Regions from separate parts of the Nocardiopsis sp. NPDC006832 genome, predicted to be linked through region 1. Evidence: riboswitches for the same ligand, from Rfam matches in the RefSeq annotation. Region 1 holds a riboswitch; the other holds the start of a gene.
What was found. Region 1 has a riboswitch for thiamine pyrophosphate ahead of thiD (bifunctional hydroxymethylpyrimidine kinase/phosphomethylpyrimidine kinase). Riboswitches for the same ligand answer to the same signal wherever they lie in the genome.
Positions count from the first base shown of each region.

Region 2: linked by a shared signal. The riboswitch ahead of ABZ717_RS24365 (ECF transporter S component) and the one ahead of thiD (bifunctional hydroxymethylpyrimidine kinase/phosphomethylpyrimidine kinase) in region 1 are both predicted to bind thiamine pyrophosphate.

Region 1 is NZ_JBEYLC010000022.1:23,318-31,135, reverse strand. Features, by position in the region: gene rocD (ornithine--oxo-acid transaminase) at 1-1,261, opposite strand, end outside; gene ABZ717_RS13015 (acyl-CoA synthetase) at 1,632-3,293, shown strand; gene ABZ717_RS13010 (DUF368 domain-containing protein) at 3,687-4,613, shown strand; TPP riboswitch at 4,681-4,779, shown strand; gene thiD (bifunctional hydroxymethylpyrimidine kinase/phosphomethylpyrimidine kinase) at 4,768-5,571, shown strand; gene ABZ717_RS13000 (sodium:alanine symporter family protein) at 5,645-7,063, opposite strand; gene ABZ717_RS12995 (DUF6457 domain-containing protein) at 7,272-7,529, opposite strand; gene ABZ717_RS12990 (glycosyltransferase family 1 protein) at 7,745-7,818, shown strand, end outside.
Region 2 is NZ_JBEYLC010000069.1:4,158-11,975, forward strand. Features, by position in the region: gene ABZ717_RS24355 (energy-coupling factor transporter transmembrane component T) at 1-493, opposite strand, end outside; gene ABZ717_RS24360 (ABC transporter ATP-binding protein) at 490-2,031, opposite strand; gene ABZ717_RS24365 (ECF transporter S component) at 2,034-2,675, opposite strand; TPP riboswitch at 2,750-2,857, opposite strand; gene ABZ717_RS24370 (transglycosylase domain-containing protein) at 2,933-5,098, opposite strand; gene ABZ717_RS24375 (alpha-1,4-glucan--maltose-1-phosphate maltosyltransferase) at 5,841-7,808, shown strand.

The DNA of each region.
Region 1 (7,818 bases):
CCTTGAGTTCGGCGATGACCTCGGCGAAGCGGTCCAGACCCCAGTTGAGGTCCTCTTCGGTGATCACCAGGGGCGGCGACATCCGCACGGTGGAACCGTGCGTGTCCTTGACCAGGACCCCGTGCTCGGCGAGCCGCTTGCACAGCTCCTTGCCGGAGGCCAGTTCGGGGTCGACGTCCACGCCGGCCCACAGGCCGATGCTGCGCGCCGAGACCACCCCGTCGCCAACGAACTCGTCCAGCCGGCGTTTGAGGACCTCGCCCAGTTTGCGGGCGTTCTCCAGGTAGGGGCCCTCACTCAGCATGCGCACGACCGTCTCTCCGACGGCCCCGGCGAGCGGGTTGCCGCCAAAGGTGCTCCCGTGCTGGCCGGGCTGGATGACACCCAACACGTCCTCGTCGGCGACCATGGCCGAAACCGGCAGGATGCCGCCGCCCAGCGCCTTGCCGAACAGGTAGGCGTCCGGGACCACCCCGCTGTGCTCACAGGCCCGGATGGTGCCGGTGCGACCCAGTCCGGCCTGTACCTCGTCGGCGATGAACAGCACGCGGTTGTCGTCGCAGATCTCCCGGACCCGGGGCAGGTAGTCCGCGGGCGGCACGATCACGCCCGCCTCACCCTGCACCGGTTCGATGAGCACCGCGACCGTGGTGTCGTCGACGGCGTCCTCGATGGCCTTGGCGTCCCCGTAGGCCACGGAGCGGAAGCCCGGCGTGTAGGGGCCGAAACCCGTCTTCGCCTCCGGATCCGAGGAGAAGGAGATGATGGTGGTGGTGCGTCCGTGGAAGTTGGCGCCCGCCACGACGATGGTCGCCTGGTTCTCGGGAACGCCCTTGACCTCGTAGCCCCACTTACGGGCCACCTTGATGCCGGTCTCCACCGCCTCGGCACCGGTGTTCATCGGCAGGACCTTCTGCTTGCCGACCATGTCGGCCAGGTCTCTCACCCATGGTCCGAACCGGTCGTTGTAGAAGGCCCGGCTGGTCAACGTCACCCGGTCGAGCTGGGCGTGCGCCGCCGCCAGGAGGTCGGGGTTGTGGTGGCCGAAGTTCATGGCCGAGTACCCGGCCAGGCAATCGAGGTACCGCTTTCCCTCGACGTCCGTCACCCAGGCGCCACGGCCCTCGGAGATCACGACGGGAAGGGGTGAGTAGTTGTGCGCCGATCTGGCCTGCGCGAGTTCGATGTGGTCCGAGCTGGAAAGTGCGTGTCCGGCGGGGTTTCCGGCGGAGTCCTGCTGTCCCAGGTTCTGGGTGGTCATCTAGCCGCTCCGATCACCATTGACCGATGTCAGACAGTAGATACCCACCGTGGGGCCGGGTAGAGCCTCCGCGGCGGGATCTCCAAGAGTTGAGCAGATCATCCGGTGAGCACACAAGAGGTGGCCGACATCACCGCGCGCGACCGACGCCCGAAACCCATGTGCGCTCCATGCCGGTACACCGCCTGAGCGGGGCTCTTCCGAACCCCGGTCACAAGGGGGTCACGGGCATGGTCGCGCAGGTGACGCGGTACACAGCCCTCATCACGATCAGCCCGGTTTCTGACGGGTACGGTCGCCGTACAGTCACAGCCGCCGCGAGCCTCTTCGCCGGGGACGGCCGTCACACGAACGCCAGGGAGGATCAGCCGTGCCACACACGTCTTCGGATACCCCTTTCTCCCTCCCTGCGCTGATGGCGGCGGTCGCCGAGGCCGTACCGGAGCGGATCGCCCTCGTCGCGGGCCCACGTCGGCTCACCTACCGCGCCTTGGACGAACGGGCCACCCGATTGGCCCGACACCTGGTCGGCGCGGGTGTGCGCCCTGGTGAAAACGTGGCGATCCTGTCGTTCAACCGGGCCGAGTGGATGGAGTCGTTCCTCGGTGTGCTGCGCGCCGGAGCGGTGCCGGTCAACGTCAACTACCGGTACGTGGCCGGCGAACTGCGACACGTACTCTCCGACTCGCACGCGGCGGCGCTGATCGCCGAGGACTCCCTGGCTGCCACGGTCACGGCCATCCGACCGGATCTGCCACGACTGCGCCACGTGCTGCTGTTGGCCGACGGCACCGAGCGAACCGCCGAGGGGACGGACTACGAGTCCGCCCTGACCGCGCAGGGCGAGGACGTCGGAACCCCCCGGAGCGCGCTTCCCGGCACGAGCGGCGACGACCACTACCTGCTCTACACCGGCGGCACCACGGGGTACCCCAAGGGTGTGCTGTGGCGCCAGGCCGACGTCTTTCGCGCCGCCGTGGAACGTCGCTCCCCCGGCACCCCGCGCGCACGCACCCCCGAGGAAGTGGCCGAACGCGCCCTTCGTTGTTTCCCGCAGCGCATGCTGGTCCTGGGTCCGGTCATGCACGCGGCCGGGCAGTGGCACGCGTTGAGCATGTTGTTGTGCGGCAAGCGCGTGGTGCTGTCCACCGACCGCAGCTTCAGACCGGACCGTGTGCTGGAACTGGCGCACCGCGAGGGCGTACACGCGCTCCAGCTGGTGGGCGATGCGATGGCGCGGCCACTGGCGCGGCACCTGCTCACCGAACCCGAGCTGTGCCCGGACCTGACCTCGGTGCGTTCCGGTGGTACCCCGTTGACCCCGGCGGTGCGCAACCTGTGGAAGGCCTGGCGCGAGGACGTGGCCCTGGCCGACTCCTACGGGGGTTCGGAGACGGGTGTGTGCGGTTCGGCGACCGCACCCGACGAGGCGGCCACGGTCGCCGACACCACCGACCGTCGCAGCTTCACCATGGGTGGCAGCATCTCGGTGCTCGACGAGGCGTTGCGTCCGTTGCGGCCGGGGTCGCCGCGGGTCGGACGGATCGCGCGGACCGGACGGATCCCCTTGGGCTACTACAACGACCCCATCGCCACCGCTCGCACCTTTCCCACCGACGCCGAGGGGCGACGTTGGGCGTTGTCGGGCGACTACGGGACCCGGGCCACGGACGGTTCGATCGTCCTGTTGGGTCGGGGCAGCGTGGTCATCAACACCGCCGGGGAGAAGGTGTACCCCGAGGAGGTGGAGGCCGTGCTCAAGGCCCACCCGTCGGTGGACGACGTGATCGTGGTGCCCGCTCCGGACGAGAACCTCGGTCAGCGGGTCACGGCCCTGGTCTCGTTGGCCCCCGGCGGCAGCCCGGACGAGAAGGCGCTGCGCGCCCACTGCCGGGTTCGGTTGGCCGGGTTCAAGGTGCCCCGGACGGTGCACTTCGTGGACCGGGTCCGGCGCACCGCCGTGGGCAAACAGGACTACCGTTGGGCCGCTTCGGTGGCCGGGGAAGGTACCCCCAGCCCTCAATCGCGGTGACCCACGGGGGCTCCGGGAGGTCTCCTCATCCTCCCTCTGTGGCACCTCTCATTTCGGTCTCCGAGTCGGTACGCCACCAAGCAGCCGAAACGTGGTTTCGGCGCCCTTTCGATGCCTCCAGGACAGCTCCGGGACGCCTTCCGCCCTCGCCGACGGCACTAGAATGGCCACAGCCGGCCCGGGGCTCGCGGTCCCCCTCCCCCATCGTGTGGCCGGAGTGACGAACCTCGATGTTGGACCCGGGACCGTACCATCGGCGGGTTCATCGAGGTCCGTGCCGACCCAAGCACCCCTTTGACCGTCCGGTCCACCGTGGATACGGGACCGGCGGCACCATCAGGACGGAGGACGGCGCCCCCTTCCCGGTTCCCCGGAAGACGCGCCCGAGCATTCATGGCCAACTCAGTAGGCTCCTACATCTTCAACGCGGTGCGCGGCGGGGCCGTGGGCACCTCCGAAGCGCTTCCCGGTATCAGCGGTGGCACCGTCGCGCTCATCGTCGGCCTCTACGACCAGTTGATCGGTGGCGCGGGCCACATGGTCAGCGGGATCAAGCGCTACGTCACCGACGTGCCCCGAGGTCGCGGCAAGGACCGCGCTGTGGAGCAGTTCCGCCAGGTGGAATGGTCCGTCCTCGTCCCCGCCCTGATCGGCATGGCGGTGGCCCTGGTGGGAGCGTTGCTGCTCATCGCCCCGCTGGTGGAGGAGTACACCCAGTACGCATACGCGATCTTCTTCGGTCTGGTGCTCGCCTGTCTGTGGATCCCCTACACCGGCGCGGGCAAGTCATGGAAGGCCGGACACTACCTCCTGGCCCTGGTCTTCGCCGTACTGTCGTTCTTCCTGACCAGTCTCCCCGGCGCCAACCTGCCCCCGCACCCGGTGGTGGTCTTCCTCGTCGCCTCGGTAGCGATCTGCGCGCTGGTCCTGCCGGGCGTCTCCGGTTCCTTCATCCTGTTGGCCGTCGGTCTGTACACTCCGAGCAAGGACGCGTTGGAGAACCTCGACTTCGTCTACATCGGTGCCTTCGCCCTCGGCGCGCTCACCGGCCTGGCGCTCTTCGTCAAGGTCCTCCAGTACTTCCTGGAGAACTTCCACCACTTGACCCTGGTGGTCCTGACCGGCCTGATGGCGGGTTCGCTGCGTGCCCTGTGGCCCTGGCAGAGCGAGGACCGAGAGATCCTCGCTCCCACCGAGGTCCCGTTGACGGTCGCCCTGATGGTGGCCGGTTTCGCCATCATCGTGGTGTCCATCCTGTGGGAGCGCCGCAAGCGGCTCCAGCGTGAGGTCGAGGCCGGCCACGAGAGCGTCTCCGTCTGACCCTTAGAGTCGTACCCACAACCACATACCGAGTCGGGGTCGAGCGAGCGCTTCACCGCGCTTCGACCCCGACGGCGCGGGGTGCCGGGGAAACGACCCGGCTGAGAGCACACCCGTCGAACCTGCCCTAGTTCGTACTAGCGAAGGAACGCCGATGAGCGTGTACAACGTCGTGTCCATCGCCGGAAGCGACCCCAGTGGGGGCGCCGGCATCCAGGCGGACCTGAAATCGTTCTCCGCCCACGGGGTCTTCGGGATGAGCGTGGTGACGGCGTTGACCGCCCAGTCCACGCGCGGGGTCACCGGGGTTCACGGTGTCCCCGCTTCATTCGTCGTCGACCAGATGGAGACGCTGTTCGAGGACGCGACGGTCCACGCGGTCAAGGTGGGCATGCTGGGCACCGCCGAGGTCACCGAGGCCGTGGCCGCCGCGATCGACCGGCACGGGCTGTCGAACGTGGTGGTGGACCCGGTGATGGTCGCCAAGAGCGGCGACCGGTTGTTGGAGCGTTCGGCCATGGAGGCGCTGCGCGGTGAACTGCTGCCGCGCGCCGACCTCCTCACACCGAACCTGCCGGAGGCCGCCGACCTGCTCGACGAGGAGGAGGCCACGGACCTGGCCACGATGCGCTCCCAGGCCGAGAGGCTTTTGAAGCTGGGGCCGCGTCGGATCCTGCTCAAGGGCGGGCACCTGGCGGGGACCGACAGCGTCGACCTGCTGGTCGACGGGGAGTCCGCCCCGGTCGAGCTGAGCGCCACGCGCGTGGCGACCCGCAACACCCACGGCACCGGCTGCACCCTGTCCTCCGCGATCGCCGCGCTGATCCCCCAACGCCCGGACGTGGCCACCGCCGTGGCCGACGCCAAGACCTGGCTGACCGAGGCGCTGCGCCACGCCGACGAGATCGACGCCGGCGGCGGCCAGGGCCCCGTGCACCATTTCCACGCCTGGTGGTGATCACACGAAGGGGGGACCGGCCCGTGCGGACCGGTCCCCCCTTCATATTCTCCCCGTGGGGCGTGCGAGTCGGCTAGCGCTGGACGTCGTCCATCACCGCGTCCGGGTTACGCCAATCGGGGTGACCGAAGAACCTCTTGCTCTCCGCCACGATGACCGGGGACAGCAGGAGCAACCCCACCAGGTTCGGCAGCGCCATCAGGCCGTTGGCGATGTCGCTGAACAGCCAGACGGAGTCGAGGCTGGCGACCGAACCGATGAAGATGATGACGATGAAGATGAGTCGGTAGGGCAGGACCAGCTTGCGTCCGCCCAGGAACTCCACGCACCGCTCACCGTAGTAGGCCCAGCCGAGCAGGGTGCTGAAGGCGAAGACGGCCACGGAGGCCGCGACGACGTAGGCGCCCGCGGTACCGAAGGTGGGGCTGATGGCACCCAGCCCCTCGGTCATGGCCTGCGACGTCAGCAGCGAACCGTCCTCGGCCTCGTCTCCCTGCCACACACCGGTCACGATGATGACCAGGCAGGTCATGCTCACCACGATGATGGTGTCGATGAAGGTCTGGGTCATGGAGACCATGGCCTGACGGACCGGCTCCTTGGTCTTGGCCGCGGCGGCGGCGATACCACCGGTGCCCAGCCCGGACTCGTTGGAGAAGATGCCGCGGGCGAAGCCCATCTGGATGGCGAGCATGACACCGGCGCCCGCGAAACCGCCGACGGCGGAGGTCCCGGTGAAGGCGTCGGTGAACACCAGCTGGAAGGCGGGCAGGAGCGACTGCCAGTTGGCGATGAGCACGACGAGGCAGATGCCGACGTAACCGATGATCATGATCGGCACGAGGCCGGAGGCGACACGACCGATGCTCTTGATGCCACCGAGGATCACTCCGCCGGACAGGATCATCAGAGCGAGGCCGATGACCCACGGCTCCAGCGGGGTGACGCTGCTGACCTGTTGGGCCACGGTGTTGGCCTGGGTGCCGTTACCGATACCGAAGGCCGCGATGGCGCCGAAGACCGCGAAGGCGACACCGAGGAAGGTGCCGAGCCCACCCTTGATCCCGTACTTGAGGTAGTACATCGGGCCGCCGCTCTGCTCACCCTTGGCGTCGGTGCGGCGGTACTTCACCCCCAGGAGGGCCTCGCTGTACTTGGTGGCCATACCGAAGATGCCGATGAACCACATCCAGAACAGCGCGCCCGGGCCACCGACACCGATGGCCAGCGCGGCGCCCGCGATGTTACCGACGCCGACGGTGGCGGCGAGCGCGGTGCTCAGTGCCTGGTAGTGGGAGATGTCGCCCTCGACGGAGGAGTCCTCCTTGCGACGGACGAGGGCGAGCCAAAGGGCGTGCGGGAGCCTGAGCAGCTGAAGGAGGCGCAGCCGGATGGTGAGGAAGACACCGACACCCAACAACAACGGAATGAGGACGAAGGGTCCCCAGATGACGTCGCTGATGATGCCGGCCATCTCAAGGAGTTGGTCCACAGGGGATCTCCCTTTCGGTGAGTGCGTGGGGCCGAGAGATCCGAGGGTGGAACAGAGGGACCGTTGTTCGCGGAGTCACATCGGCACAGGTGGGTGCATTTCGATATCGGCAAAGAATGACACTGACGCGTAACGAACGAATCACATGTGTTCGACATGAACGTTGCGCCGCGCCGGTGTCACCTCGGGTGCGCGACGGGGCGCACCCTCAGTCCGCCTTGTCGTCGTCCTCGGCGTGGGCCAGCGCGAGCCTGCTGAGCGCGGCCGCGGCCTCCTCCGGGTCCGCTCCCCTACCGACCGCCACACCCAACAGATAGGTGGTGAGCGGCGCCGCGGGGCGGGCGACGGAGTGCGCGGCGTCTCGGGCCAGATCGAGGATCCTGTCGACGTCGGCCTTCTGGAGCGGCTCGCTCCCGGACAGTTCGAGCTCCTCGAACACCAGCCTCGACCATTCCACCAGGGTCACCGCTCGACTCCTCAAAGGTGTGTCCTGCAACGTTTTCGGCGATCATGCCATCCCGGGGTCACGCGACGGCCAGACGACCGTACACGCCTGGTCACCGCCCGATCCTCCAACCCTCCCCCTTCCGACGGGGCGGGTTCGCTCGGGCTGCGACCCCGGTTCACACTCCGAGCCTAGCGTCGGGAGCAGCGATATTCCGGCGTTGGGAGCCCGTTCGCATGTCCCCCATGACCCCGCTCGTCGACACCATCCCGAACACCCCACCGGGCCGCCCTCTTCGGGTGGCCGTCGT
Region 2 (7,818 bases), on a different contig from region 1:
CCACGTTCAGCGGGTTGTATCCGGCCTCCAGTCCTCGGGCCCTACGGGCCAGGGTGATGGTGCGCCACTGGTCGGCCAACAGCGGGATGAGGCGCAGCGCCGCGAGCACGCCCATGGCGGGGCGCTCGGGCACCTTGAGTCTTTGCACGAGCCCGTCGGCCATGTCGGTGGGGTCGCTGGTGATGGCGGCGAGGAGTCCGGGCAGGGCGATGGCCAACAGACGCACCGCCACCCCGATGGCTCCTTCGAGGCCCTGTTCGCCGTACAGGTAGTTGACCGCGGCGCTGCTCAGACCCATGAGCACGAAGGGGCCGGCCAGGATCAGCAGGGTGCGGCGGTCCACCCCGCTGAAGGGCACGCACAGCAGGACGGCGGCCAGCACGATGCCGCCGGTGACCACGTCCACGGCGGGGACGAGTCCGATGCCGATGCCGAGGGCGGCGATCAGTTTGGCTGCGGGATTGAGTCCGGTGAGCCGGGGGACCTCGCTCACTCGGCCTCCTCGGCCACGGCGCGCCCGTCCGCCACACGCACCCGCACGTCCGCCACACGCACCCGCACGTCCGTCAGATGACGCAGGAGCAGCCCGTCGTGGGTGGCCACGGTGATGGCCCGGCCCTCGGCTCGCAGATCCGCGAGGAGCTCCACGAGCTCGGTCCAGGTGCGGGTGTCCTGGCCGAAGGTGGGCTCGTCCAGGGCCAGGACGTCGGGGGCGTGCAGGGGGCCGGAACTGAGCGCGGTGGCCACCGACAGACGGCGTTTCTCCCCGCCCGAAAGCGTGTACGGGTGCACGTTCGCCAGATGGGTCAGCCGCAGCCGTTCCATGAGTTCACCGACCCGGCCCTCGGTCTCCGTATCGCTCAGACCGGCCCGCAGCGGGGCGAACCGGAGTTCGTCGCGGACCTCGGTGGTCACGAACTGGTCCTCGGCGTGCTGGAAGACGGTGCCCACGTGGCGGGCCAGCCGTCGGGCCGGCCAGCGGACCAGTGGACGCCGGTCGATCTCCGCCAGGGTCCCGCGCGGCACCACCCGACCACGGTGCGGTTTGGTCAGGCCCGCCAGCAGGGTCAGGAGGGTGGACTTGCCCGCTCCGTTGGGCCCGGTCAGCGCGGTGACGGCCCCCGCGGGCACGGTCAGGTCCACGTCTTCGAGGACGGTGCGCGGGGCGGCCGCCCGCACGCCCAGTTGGAAGGGGGTCCGCGCCGTCACACCCCGCGCCGCCAACATGGGCGCTCCCCCGGGGGCCGAGGGTAGGTCCGGTGAGGGTTCCTCTCCGGGTACCCACACCCCCTGTTCGGCCAGGGACCTCCCGTGCTCGGCGAAGACCTTCGCCGGCGCCCCGTCGGCGATCACGCCACCGCCGGGTTCGACCACCACCACACGGTCCACCAGGTCCATGACCTCGGCGACGCGGTGTTCGACCAGAACGAGGGTCGCCTCGCTCTCGGTGAGCAGGCGGGCCAACAGGTCCCGGACCAGCGCGCCCCCGACCGGATCGAGGTTGGCGGTGGGCTCGTCCAACAGCAGCAGACGCGGTCGCATGGCCAGTGCCCCGGCGATGACCAGGCGCTGCTTCTCCCCACCGGACAGGGCACCGGTGGAGTGGCCGATCCCATAGGGGAACCCGACCTCGACCAGGGCACGTTCGACCCGCGACCAGATCTCGTCCGGTGCCACCCCCAGGTTCTCCGGGCCGAACGCCACGTCGTCGCCGGCGCGCGCCATCACCAGCTGGGCCTCGGGATCCTGCGCGACCAGACCCACACCGCCGCGCCCCCGGGAGGCGGGCTCGCCGTCCACCCGGAGCAGGCCCTCCTGGTCGCCACCGATGGCGCTGTCGGGCCCGGTGAGACCGGCCAGGGCGTGCAACAGGGTGGACTTGCCCGCGCCGGAGGCGCCCAGCAACAGGACCCGCTCCCCGGGTTCGATGAGCAGGTCGACGCCGCGCAGGGCGTGGGCGGCGCGGCCCGCGTGCTTCCATCCCCAGCCGGAGAGTTCCACACGCGCGCCGCGCGCGTTCGTGCCGGCCATGGTCAGCCCTTGGCCGAGGGGAAGGGTGCCAAGGCCCCGGACCGGGCCAGGGCGGTGGTGAGCAGGCGTCCGCCGACCCCCGCGATCAACGCGCCGCTCACCAGGACCAGGCCGCCGTAGACGAGCTGGTGCGACAGCGGCCAGGTGGCGTAGTAGACGACGGCGTCACGGATGGCCGGGGAGATCCCGGCGAGGGCACCGGCCAGCGCGGCCACGCCCATGCCCCAACGGCGGTAGAGGAAGAGCAGGAAGACCAGCTCGGGCAGCAGCCCCTGCATGGCGCCCTCCAGGACCACCGTGACGCCCCATTGGGAGCCCAGCAGCGCGGAGACCGAGGCCGCGGTGATGGAGGTGAGCACGGCCGCGCCGGACCGTCGGATGATCAGCCCGCCGAGGACTCCCGGAAGCAGCCAGACCCCGTAGAGGATCGCCTGTGCCGGGGGGAAGAGCACGAACAGCGGTCCGGTGATCGTCCAGACCACGCCCCACAGCCAGAACACCACCCCCACCGCGGCGCCGAGTACGGCGGCCACCACGATGTCCACGGTGCGCCAGGCCCCGAACTCGGCGCGGATCCAGTCCTTGATCCGGCCGAGAAGTCCACGACTCGTACCGGCGTGCCCGGCTCCGGTGTCGATACCCATCGAAATGAGGTCCCTTCGTCGAGGTCGACGAGGGGAATGCGGCCGAGAGCGTCTCCCGCGCCGGCGGCACGGAGATGACGGATTCCACGACTTCCTTCGCCGGCATGACCCGGATCAGGTGTGTAAGGGTCTGCGGTCCGATGCCGCACTCTCAGCGCTCACGCGCTCCCCTGTCGGTTCTCCTCCATTATGCGTCAACAAGGAGGGCCGTGGGATGTTTCCATCCCACGGCCCGATTCTTCCGACTCCATCGCAGGTCAGGCCTCGGTGTCGGATTCGTCGTCCTTGGACTTCGGTGGCTCGGCGTCCGGGTTGCCGAAGGCCCCGGGCGAGCCCGCGAAGTCCTCGGCCTCCAGTTCGGCGGTACCGCCCCGCATGCTCTCCTGCCAGATCGGGCCGGGCAGGCTGCCCCCGTAGACGATGCCGTAGTAGCGGCCACCGATGGTCACGCCCTGCAGCGGGTTCGCCTCGCCGCCGCGCACGTCGCCGACGACCACGGCCGAGGAGAGGTTCGGGGTGTACCCGGCGAACCAGGCGTAGGCCGCGCCGTCGGTGGTGCCGGTCTTGCCCGCGACCGGTCGCCCGAGGTCCAGACCATTGGCGGTGCCGCCCTTGAAGGGCTGCTGTAGCAGGTGGTTGACCCCGTCCGCGGTCTGCTTCTTCACCGCTCGTTCGCAGTGGGAGTCGGCGGTGACCCGTTCACCGGTGCCGTCGTCCCGGATCGCCCGGACCGGGCGCGGCTCGCAGCGGGTGCCACGAGCGGCGAAGGTCGCGTAGGCGTTGGCCACGTTCAGCGGGGACACCTCCTGGTCGCCCAGGGTGAAGGAGCTCCACACCCCGAGGTCGCCACCGTCGGCGCGGTGTATCCCGACCGCCTCGGCGGTCTCGGAGGTCTCGCACAGGCCGACCCGACGCTGCAGCTGGGCGAAGTAGGTGTTCACCGACCCCTTGGTCCCGCTGAGCATGTTGTGGCCGCCCTCGTCGCTCTCACCGGCGTTGCGGACGTTCCAGGACGACATGGTGCCGCCCTCGCAGTTGACCATGCCGCCGACCGACATGCTCTTGGGCGAGTTGAAGCTGGTGCCGTACCCCAGGCCCTTCTCCAGGGCCGCGGCCAGGGTGAAGGCCTTGAAAGTCGACCCGGCCTGGAATCCGCTGGAACCGCCGTCGGCCTGGTCCACGGCCAGGTTGATCGAGGTGGTGCCGACCTTTTCGTCGTCGAACCCGTAGCGCAGGTTCTGGGCCAGGGCTCGCACGCGGCCCGAACCGGGCTCGACCATGGCCTGGGCGGAGAACTTGGTGGAGTCCTCGTGCGGGACCCGGCGGTCGATGGCCTCTTGGGCGGAGTCCTGCGCCGCTCGAAGCAGACTGGTCTGGACGGTGAAGCCGCCCCGGGAGATGCGCTGTTCGCGCTCGGCCTTGGTGTCGCCCAGCAGGTCGGATTCGAGGAGCCAGCGCATCGTGTAGTCGCAGAAGAACGGGTACTCGCTCTCGGCGCAGCTGCCCCCGCGCGGCGTGGCGTCCACTCCCAGGCCCTTCTCCTTGTGCGCGGCGGCCTCTTCGGCGTCGAGGTGTCCGGTGGCGACCATCCGGTCCAGCACGAGATCGCGGCGTTCCCTGGTCTCATCGGGGTTGTTGATCGGGTCGTAGTACGAGGGCGCTCGAACCAGACCGGCCAGTGTCGCGGCCTGCCCGGGGTCCAGTTCGGCGGCGGAGGTCGAGAAGTACCGTTCGGCGGCGACCTCGACTCCGTGCGCGCCGGCCCCGAAGTAGGCCAGGTTGAGGTAGCCCTGCAGGATCTCGTCCTTGGTGTAGCGGTCCTCGATGTCGATCGCGTAGCGCAACTCGGTGAGTTTGCGGGTGATCGTCCGGGCGCTGGCCTGGTCGACCTCTTCCTCGGTTTCGGCGGTCTCGATGAGGAGATTCTTGACGTACTGCTGGGTGATGGTCGAACCACCCTGTGTGTTCCCCTGGGCGGTGCGGATGGCGGCGCGGAGGACACCGCGCAGATCGAGGCCGTTGTGCTCGTAGAAACGGTCGTCCTCGATCGCCATCAGGGCCGTGCCCATCCAGGGGCTCATCTCGTCGAGGTCGACGACATCGCGTTCGCGTTGGGCGACCTCGCCGAAGGGCTCCCCCGAGTCGTCGGTGAGCAGGACGCGCGACGACGGGTACGGAACGTCGAGGTGGTTCGGCAGGGACATGAACCCCGCGGCGGCGTCCCTGGCCACGATCCCGGCACCGCCGACCAAGGGTATGACCAGGGCCGCCGACAATAGCCCGGCGATGAGGCCGAGTCCGGACAGACGCAGGATCGCCTCGCGTCGTTCCTTGCCGCCGCCCCCTTCCAACTTCGCGGTTCCGCCCTCCACCAGGGCTCGGGCTCTGTCCCCGAACCGACCAATACGGCTGGACTCCGTCACGTCGCCCCCTACGGCCGTGTGCGGCCCGGTGCCACGTGGCACCGGGCACTGCGTCGACCACACTCGCAGTCGGCCCGCAAAGGGAACTCCGTCAAATCGGGCGTGTCACCGAAAAGCTTCCTCAATCCCCGGCAAAGCACCCAGAAACGCCACAGCACGGCCACAGTGGACTGTTCACGAGGAACCAGTCGCAATTAATCTCGACATCAAGACGAGAGTCCCGACGAATCAGCCGGCGCGAGAAGCGCTTCCCCCGAATACGTGACAATTGATCCCTGTGGGTCACAACGGACACATGGGGATGTCCGGAATACGCCTCGCCCTGCCCGGCGCACATTCGTTCATCCCTACCCGCATGGACCTCGTGCACAACATGGGAGAAGAATTTACCGACTTTTCACGAAGAGGCACGGGAAAGCGACTACAGAAACCCCAGAATCCACAGTGGCGAACTGCCCGGTTTGCGAGGTTTCCCAGGGTGAAACCCGACAAATACCAGGTCCATCCCACCGAGGCCAGTGTGATGAGGATCACATTAATTATCCGGCCCCGACACTCTTCCAAACCCCACTAGAGGACCGACGATAGACAGCGGAGGGCACCGAAGCCGCAATCTGGACAGTTTCCGATCCAGCACTTCGTTGACCCCGTTCTTCGTTGGATTAAATTCCGATTAATTCCGCACGCGAGTCGCCGCGTGCTGCCCCATAACGCCCGAACCACGACAATGACGGTGTAGCCAGTGATCGGACGACTGCCCATCCTCGATATCTCTCCAGAGAACGTTCTCGGCCCGGTGAAGGCGGTGCCCGAAGAACGTTTCACCGTCGGCGCGACGGTGATCCGCGAAGGGCACGATTCCCTCGCCGCGGGCGTCGTCGTCCACTCACCCGAAGGGCGCCGACGGCCCCTTGTCCCGATGCGGGAGAAATCCCCCGGAACCGACCGCTACGAAGCCGAGATCAGCCTGCCCGCCGAGGGACAGTGGTCCTTCTCCATCGAGTCGTGGAGCGACCCCTTCACCACCTGGCTGCACGTCGCCCGCGTGAAACTCCCCCTCGACACCGACACGGACCTCGTCCTGGAGGAGGGCGCCCGCCTACTGGCCAAGGCCGGCCGCCGCGTCCCCCGCAACCGCGACCTGGCCAGGGCCGCCAAGGTTCTGCGTGACACCTCCCTGACCCCCATGGAAGCCTTCGAGGCCGCCGTCACCGACGACGTCGTCTCCGCAATGGAGCACGACCCCGTCCGTGAGCTCGTCACCAGGTCCAAGCGGACCAAGGTCGTCGTACACCGCGAACGCGCCCTGTTCGGTTCCTGGTACGAGTTCTTCCCCCGCTCGGAGGGCGCCCAGGTCGACACCGCGCCCGGCCAGGAGCTCTCCGGCACCTTCGCCACCGCCGCCAAACGGCTGCCGGCCATCGCCGACATGGGCTTCGACGTGGTGTACCTGCCACCGATCCACCCGGTCGGCGCCGCCCACCGCAAGGGTCGGAACAACACCCTGCACGCGCGCGCCGGCGACCCCGGGTCCGTGTGGGCCATCGGTTCGGCCGACGGAGGCCACGACGCGGTCCACCCGGACCTGGGCACCATCGCCGACTTCGACGCGTTCGTGGCCGAGGCCGCCGAGCACGGCCTGGAGATCGCCCTGGACCTGGCCCTGCAGTGCTCCCCCGACCACCCCTGGGTCACCGAGCACCCCGAGTGGTTCACCACCCGGGTCGACGGTTCCATCGCCTACGCGGAGAACCCGCCGAAGAAGTACCAGGACATCTACCCGCTCTGCTTCGACAACGACTTCGAGGGCCTGTACACCGAGGTCCTTCGGGTGGTCCGGCACTGGATGGACCACGGGGTGCGGATCTTCCGGGTGGACAACCCGCACACCAAGCCCGTCGCGTTCTGGGAGCGTCTGCTCGCCGACGTCGCGCGCACCGACCCCGACGTGCTCTTCCTGGCCGAGGCCTTCACGCGCCCCGCCATGATGCGCACCCTGGCCAGGGTCGGCTTCCACCAGTCCTACACCTACTTCACCTGGCGCAACGGCAAGGACGAGCTCACCGACTACCTCACCGAGCTCAGCCGGGAGACCGCGCACTACCTGCGCCCCAACCTGTTCGCCAACACCCCCGACATCCTCAACGCCTACCTCCAGGACGGCGGCCGCCCCGCCTTCGAGGCGCGCGCGGTGCTGGCCGCGACGCTCTCCCCGACCTGGGGGATCTACTCGGGCTTCGAGCTGTGCGAGAACACCCCCGCCGCACCCGGCAGCGAGGAGTACCTGCACTCGGAGAAGTACGAGTACCGCCCTCGCGACTGGGCCGGGGCGGACGCCTCCGGTACGACCATCGCCCCGCTCATCACCCGGCTCAACGAGCTCCGCCGGGCCCACCCCGCCCTGCGCGAGCTGCGAAACCTGAGGTTCCACCACGTGGACAGGCCGGAGATCGTCTGCTTCTCCAAGCACCGACCCGGCGCCTGTGGTGAACCCGACGACGCCGTCATCGTCGTCGTCAACCTCGACCCGCACCGGACCCATGAGGCCACGGTGCATCTCGACCTGCCGTCGATCGGCCACACGTGGGAGGAGGACATCAAGGTGACCGACGGGCTGACCGGCCACTCCTACACATGGCGAGCCGACAACTACGTCCGGCTCGACCCGGCGACCGGGCCCGCGCACGTGTTCACCGTCAGCGGCAGATAGCGGGTCGGGG